Regions from separate parts of the Psychromonas sp. SR45-3 genome, predicted to be linked through region 1. Evidence: predicted binding sites of a transcription regulator. Region 1 holds the regulator's gene; the other holds the start of a gene.

Region 1 (3,421 bases):
TTATGCCATTACTCGTCGTGAAAGTAGTTTTGATGAATATGCAAAATCACCTGTTGGCGCAAGTGGTTATATGCAATTAATGCCTAAAACTGCAAAAGAAACGGCGCGTAAAATTGAGCTGACTGAATATAATGAAGTCTCACAACTCAACCAAGGTGCGCTTAACGTACAATTAGGTACGGCTTACTTTAATGGCCTATTAACACGCTATGACGGTAATCGTGTGTTAGCGACCGCAGCCTATAATGCTGGCCCGCATCGAGTTGATAGATGGGTAACGCCGGACAAGAAAAATGGCAATATTGGAATTGAAATAGATAGCTGGGTAGATACCATTCCTTATTATGAAACACGTGCCTATGTGCAAAGTGTTTTAGCCTATAACGTTATTTATCAGCATGTATTAGGCAAACCATTGAAATTTTTGAACCAAAAAGAGTTTTTAGGTCGTTATTAATGATGACTTAATAATAAATAGTTAGCTGTTAAAAGGCTATTAAGAAATGTTCTGTAGGGAGAAAACCTGCAGAACATTATTTACAGGTACTATTTGCAAGTATCTAGGTAGCCGTTTTTAAGTCTTCCTATTTTAATATTACTCTGCAGCATTACCGACTAAACATCGCCTCTAAATCTTACCTGCTAAACATCACTTTATAAAACGCTTAGGCTCTCTGAATATTCAGCATTGCCGTGATACGATTTATTGTTGATCCTATAAGTTGAATTTACCTAGAAGTAGAATTGAAGTCATAAATGCTTTTAATTGTTCCAGCAAGCATTATTTTGTTGGTTACCATCGCTGGTTTTGGTGTTGCTCTGGTCTATGTAAAGCGTTTGACAGTCGTTTTCGTCATTGATTTGACTACCTGTGGCTTTTGCTTCGGCTTTTAGCGTATAGGTGTGTGTAGAGGCGGATACAATACTAAAAGTATAGTACTGATTATTTGAAGGTAGACCCGCAGAGGATGCATTTGAGATGTAGGTCGGGTGAGTAATACGAAAACTGCTTTGTTCGATTTGTGCTTTAATCAGTTCGCTTTGAGCATCTGCTCGTCGTGTTTTTATAACAAGCCCTTGATAGGAGGGATAAGCGATGCCTGCTAATAGGCTTAAAATAGCAATCGCTATCAGCAGCTCAATTAATGTAAAAGCATGCAGTTTTTTTATTTTTAACTTTTTATTATTAACTATCAGCATAATCACCTACCTGTATAGTTTATGGTTAGCACCCTTATTTATTCTCGTTTCAGGGAGTAGATAAATATTCGAATAAGCGAGGAAGAGGGCATTGCCTCCCTCGTCATTTTTATTCATGAATACTTAATTGAATACAAGTTGCTTATTACTTGAGTTCAGATTGATAAAAGACCTAATTTCACTTTAAATCAATAGTAATGTTTACTTTAATCAAATAGTTTGTGCACAACAGCCAATGTTTCTTCTATTTTTTGCGTGTTGCTTGGTGCAATGTAGATAGTATCATCGCCGGCTATCGTCCCTAGAATACCTTCCGCTTTACTCATCGAATCTAATAAACGAGCGATCAGTTGTGCCGCACCTGGACTAGTACGAATAACAATTAAACTGTCGTTTCTATCGATATCTACAACCAAGTTTTTAAGTGGGCTGGTGGTCGTAGGAATACCTAGTTCTGCAGGTAAACAATAGACCATTTCACCCGTTGCATTACGTGTACGTACCGCCCCTGTTTTACTTAACATGCGGGATACTTTGGATTGATTAATATGAGTGAATCCAGCGTCGATCAAGGCATCGACAATCTCACTTTGCGAGCTTAAATGTTCTTTTTTAAGCAAGTCTTTAAAGAAGTCCATTAGTTCAGAGGTCTGTCGCATTTGTTAATTCCATAATTGCATTATAATAAAAGCCATATCTTAATCTAAATGCACCGTAGGTTAATAGATTAAATGTCACTTTTTCTGCATATTTATTCGTTTTTGACTAAGCGGTTCTATTTACATTGAGAGTCTCTACTTTATTGCTGGTACTTCTGCTAAAATTCGCAATAAATTGCCAATCCCAAGGATGATCCATTATGATCTCTGTTGCTCGCCTATTAGCGCTTATTATGTTTTTCTTTACTACTGCAATAAGCGCTGAGATCCTTCCTCAGATGCAGGTTAAATTTGCTACCGATAGTAATTATTATCCCTTTGAATACCTGTCAAAAGATAAAGAAATTAAGGGGTTTGATATTGATATTGCTAAAGCAATTTGCCACGAAGTTAATTTGCAATGCAGTTTTGAGCATCACCGCTTTGATGGTTTGCTACTAACCTTACCTTTTGGCCGATATGATGCTGTTATTGCCGCATTAGATATTACTGCTGAACGTTTAAAAACCGTCGACTTTAGTGATAGCTATTATAAAGTGCCCCCAGTTTTTATCAGTAAAGAGCCGCTGCAGGGGCAATTTTCACTCTCTGGGAAATTCATCGGCGTACAGGCAAATACTTCGAATCAAAATTACTTGATTCAATTTGCCAGAGAAAATAGTTACATCGTGCCTTATTTTTCATCTCAAGCTGCATTAGAAGATTTAAAGTTACAACGAATAGATGCCGTTTTTGCAGACTTTGCTGTGGTTAATGACTTTTTAAGCAAACAACTTTCGAGCCAACAAGAGACAGGCGGTTCATTAGTGATTAGCCGCACTGAAGAAGTCTTTATTAAAGAGTTTTCTGAAGGTTACGGTATTGCGGTAAAAAAAGGTAATGATCAGTTACGTGAACGTTTAAATGCTGGATTAAAACTTATTGTTGAGAATGGTACTTATGCCAAAATTTATCAGCAATACTTTCCTAATTAATTTTTGATAGCCTCTATTATTAGTTTTTAGAGTGCTTATCATTACCTTTCAAAATTTTTATCATTAATTATTCAAAGCGCTTATTATTAATTTTTAAAGTTTTAATATCAGCATTTTATAGAAAATAAAAGGCGTTTCTTTTTTACATTGCTCACAATTACTTAACATATTTCACACTTGCGTATTTATTCACTTTAGAATGACAAGGCTAATCTTATTTCCATTATCATTACAAATGCAAAATAAAGCATTTTGATTGGTAACGGCTATACATACTTAAACATTTTATTTCACTGGAGAAAAATATGAAAGTTGCTGTTCTTGGTGCTGCAGGTGGTATCGGTCAAGCGTTGTCATTATTATTAAAAACTCAACTACCAGCTGGTTCTGAGCTAGCATTATACGATGTTGCTCCAGTTGTTCCTGGTGTAGCGGTTGATTTATCACATATCCCAACAGCAGTTAAAGTTGAAGGTTTTGGTGCTGATGCGTTAGGCGCTGCTTTAACAGGTGCTGATATTGTCATTATCCCTGCCGGCATGCCACGCAAACCAGGTATGGACCGTGCTGATTTATTCGCAGTGAATG
Region 2 (3,421 bases), on a different contig from region 1:
TCACCAGTACATCACCTTCGTCGACGTGGTCACCTTTGTTTACCAGTACTTTAAAGATATTACCCGCTAAAGGTGCCGGCACATCCTCACCTTCGGCATCAGCAGTCGCTGCAGGTGCAGCAGCGTTTGCCGCAACCGTTGTATTCACCTGTGCAGCATTAGCTTTAACTGGTGAAATACCGTCGATACTACCTTCTGGCCCCACTTGTACATTAAACAGCTGTCCATCAACTGAAACAGAGTAAGACTCTGGCGAATTTTTCGCTTTAGCAGGGGCATTAGCAACTTTCATATCATCAGCGCTTGGTACAGGCTCAAATGCATCAGGGTTATTGCGATTTTCTAAGAATTTAAGTCCGATTTCAGGGAACAACGCATAAATAAGAGCATCATCAATCTCATTGTCAGCAACTTTAACGCCTTTTTCAGCCGCTAATTTTTTGAACTCAGCTTCGATCGATGCCATTTCTGGCTTAAGATTATCCGCTGGGCGACAAGTAATTGCTTGCGCGCCATCTAATACTTTAGCTTGTAATTCGGCATTAACAGGTGCAGGCGTTGCGCCATATTCACCTTTTAATACACCAGCTGTTTCTTTAGTGACATTTTTATAGCGCTCACCCATCAATACATTGATTACAGCTTGTGTGCCAACAATTTGAGACGTTGGTGTCACTAAAGGAATTAAACCAAGATCTTCACGAACGCATGTAATTTCTTTTAATACTTCGTCCATCTTATCTGCAGCACCTTGCTGTTTAAGTTGGCTTTCCATATTAGTTAACATACCGCCCGGTACTTGTGCTATCAAAATACGTGGGTCAACACCTTTCAATTCACCTTCAAATTTCACATATTTTTTGCGTACTTCGCGGAAATAAGCAGAGATATCTTCTAGTTTATGTAAGTCCAACCCAGTATCACGCGGCGTACCCTCAACAATAGAAACTAATGTCTCCGTTGGTGAATGGCCGTAAGTCATACTCATTGAAGAGATAGCACTATCAATAATATCAACACCCGCATCAATCGCTTTTTGTTGAGTCGCTAAACTAAGACCTGTTGTTGCATGGCAATGCAAGGCTAATGGGATATTGGTGCAAGCTTTAATTTTTGTAACTAACTCTTCTGCAACATAAGGTTTTAATAAACCAGCCATATCTTTAATACAGATAGAGTGCGCGCCCATGTCCTCCAGACGTTTCGCCATATCAACCCAACCATCGATGGTATGGACTGAACTCGTCGTATAAGAGAGAGCCCCCTGAGCATGAGCACCAACTTCAACAGCCGATTTAATCGCCGTCTCAAAGTTACGCACGTCATTCATGGCATCGAAAATACGAAATACGTCTACGCCATTAGTATGTGCACGTTCGACAAACTTCTGTACCACATCATCAGCATAATGGCGGTAACCTAATAGGTTTTGGCCTCTTAACAGCATTTGTTGTGGTGTATTTGGCATCGCCGCTTTTAAAGCGCGAATACGATCCCAAGGATCTTCACCTAGATAACGAATACATGAATCGAAAGTAGCACCACCCCAAGTCTCTAAAGACCAATAGCCTACTTTATCTAATTTCTCTGCGATGGGTAACATATCGTCAATACGCATACGTGTTGCAAATAATGATTGGTGTGCATCACGTAAAACAACTTCGGTGATTGCGAGAGGCTTAGACATATTCACTTGCTCCTTTATTGATTCTTTGTCCATTAAACTGCTCGTGCTTTGCGGTATTGTTGCACTGCACTAGTGATCGCAGCGATTACTTGAGGGCTTACTTGTGTTTGATTAGCAGCTTGTGTAGCAACGGGTGCTTTACGCTTAGCTGAAATGACAGGTTTGTCTGCAGGGATATATTTAGCCATTAGATTTATACAAATAAATAATAAACCTAAAAACATATAAACAAATGCCATGCCGAGACCCAATAGCATAAATGCAGTGACTAAAGATCCTGTAATATCCATAAATGTACCCTTTCCTTTTCTAGATACACACTGAAACAGCCATTCAACAGATTAAAAATGAATATTTATTCATATCTAATAAGTATTTAATATGCTGTTAACAGTGAGTATTGAATACTGATCACGATTAAATCCATGTAAATAATAAACATCAACCACCAGATTACTTGATTTAATACGCGTTGAACATATGTATTTTCAGTAAAATAGTGTTTCACAGGCGCTTATTATAGTGGTTTTGGCTAAAAAATGAAAGCAATGGAATTTGACTCAACTTCCATAGTTTGCATTTAGCAATTAATAGTCTAGTAAAGGTGAAAGCAAGCGAGGTTAAACTTGTGACTTAAATATAAAATTAAGTGACTATTTATGCAAAATTATAAAAAAAACATGCATTTTTAGAGAGAAAATAAGTATAAAAAAAGAAATATAGTCATTTATTATGATTAAACATTCAAATAAAGTTGAATTTACAGGGACTATATAAGATTAAATAAAATAAGATGGAATAATAATAAAAGCGAAAAACTAAAGAAATGGTGCGGGTGAAGGGATTCGAACCCCTGACCGCCTGGTTCGTAGCCAGGTACTCTATCCAGCTGAGCTACACCCGCATGGTGCTTAATATTATTGGGAATAATATTAATAAGCTCTAAAAACAAAAAAACTTACTTTCGTAAGCTTGTAAAGAATGGTGCGGGTGAAGGGATTCGAACCCCTGACCGCCTGGTTCGTAGCCAGGTACTCTATCCAGCTGAGCTACACCCGCCGCGATATTCTTTATGTTTTTATTTCAATTCTTAAGCTCACCGTCTTTTCGTGCAAATAGAAAGATGGTGCGGGTGAAGGGATTCGAACCCCTGACCGCCTGGTTCGTAGCCAGGTACTCTATCCAGCTGAGCTACACCCGCTTTAAGAATCTACAAGAATGGCGGTGGAGGAGGGATTCGAACCCTCGAACAGGCTATAAACCCGTTACTCCCTTAGCAGGGGAGCGCCTTCGGCCACTCGGCCACCCCACCGTCGTCTTGTTGGCGCACATATTACTGTCTTCTGAAAACAAGTCAAACCTTTTTAGCATAATAATTTACTGCTTGCTTGCTAATTAAACAAACTGCTTGTTTTTTATCTGTTACGGTTGAATTTTAGACATAAAAAAAGAGCAATTAAGCTCTTCTTTAAATAACAGTTCACTGTCTATTCTGAACTGGCTGCGTTCTTTTCAGCTTGAATACGCATATAAATCTCTTCACGATGCACTGATACATCTTTTGGCGCATTAACACCGACACGTACTTGGTTACCTTTAACACCTAAAACAGTAACGGTCACGTTGTCACCAATCATAAGAGTTTCGCCTACACGGCGCGTTAAAATTAGCATATCCTGCTCCTAAATTATTTTTATTTCATTTCCGTTAACATGAGTATGGCTCACTAAACAC

Evidence for each region. The regulator ArgR, encoded in region 1, controls arginine synthesis, uptake and breakdown. The targets are predictions, from matches to a motif close to ANTGAATANNTATTCANT.
Region 2: the regulator ArgR is predicted to act here: its motif matches at 2,034-2,051, upstream of H5084_RS12705 (OadG family transporter subunit).

The regions. Positions count from the first base shown of each region.
Region 1 is NZ_JACJDP010000041.1:30,650-34,070, forward strand. Features, by position in the region: gene H5084_RS16460 (transglycosylase SLT domain-containing protein) at 1-457, shown strand, start outside; gene H5084_RS16465 (type IV pilin protein) at 763-1,200, opposite strand; gene argR (transcriptional regulator ArgR) at 1,407-1,859, opposite strand; gene H5084_RS16475 (transporter substrate-binding domain-containing protein) at 2,060-2,833, shown strand; gene mdh (malate dehydrogenase) at 3,139-3,421, shown strand, end outside.
Region 2 is NZ_JACJDP010000023.1:14,783-18,203, reverse strand. Features, by position in the region: gene oadA (sodium-extruding oxaloacetate decarboxylase subunit alpha) at 1-1,687, opposite strand, end outside; gene H5084_RS12705 (OadG family transporter subunit) at 1,720-1,977, opposite strand; tRNA gene H5084_RS12700 (tRNA-Arg) at 2,515-2,591, opposite strand; tRNA gene H5084_RS12695 (tRNA-Arg) at 2,670-2,746, opposite strand; tRNA gene H5084_RS12690 (tRNA-Arg) at 2,812-2,888, opposite strand; tRNA gene H5084_RS12685 (tRNA-Ser) at 2,907-2,999, opposite strand; gene csrA (carbon storage regulator CsrA) at 3,175-3,360, opposite strand.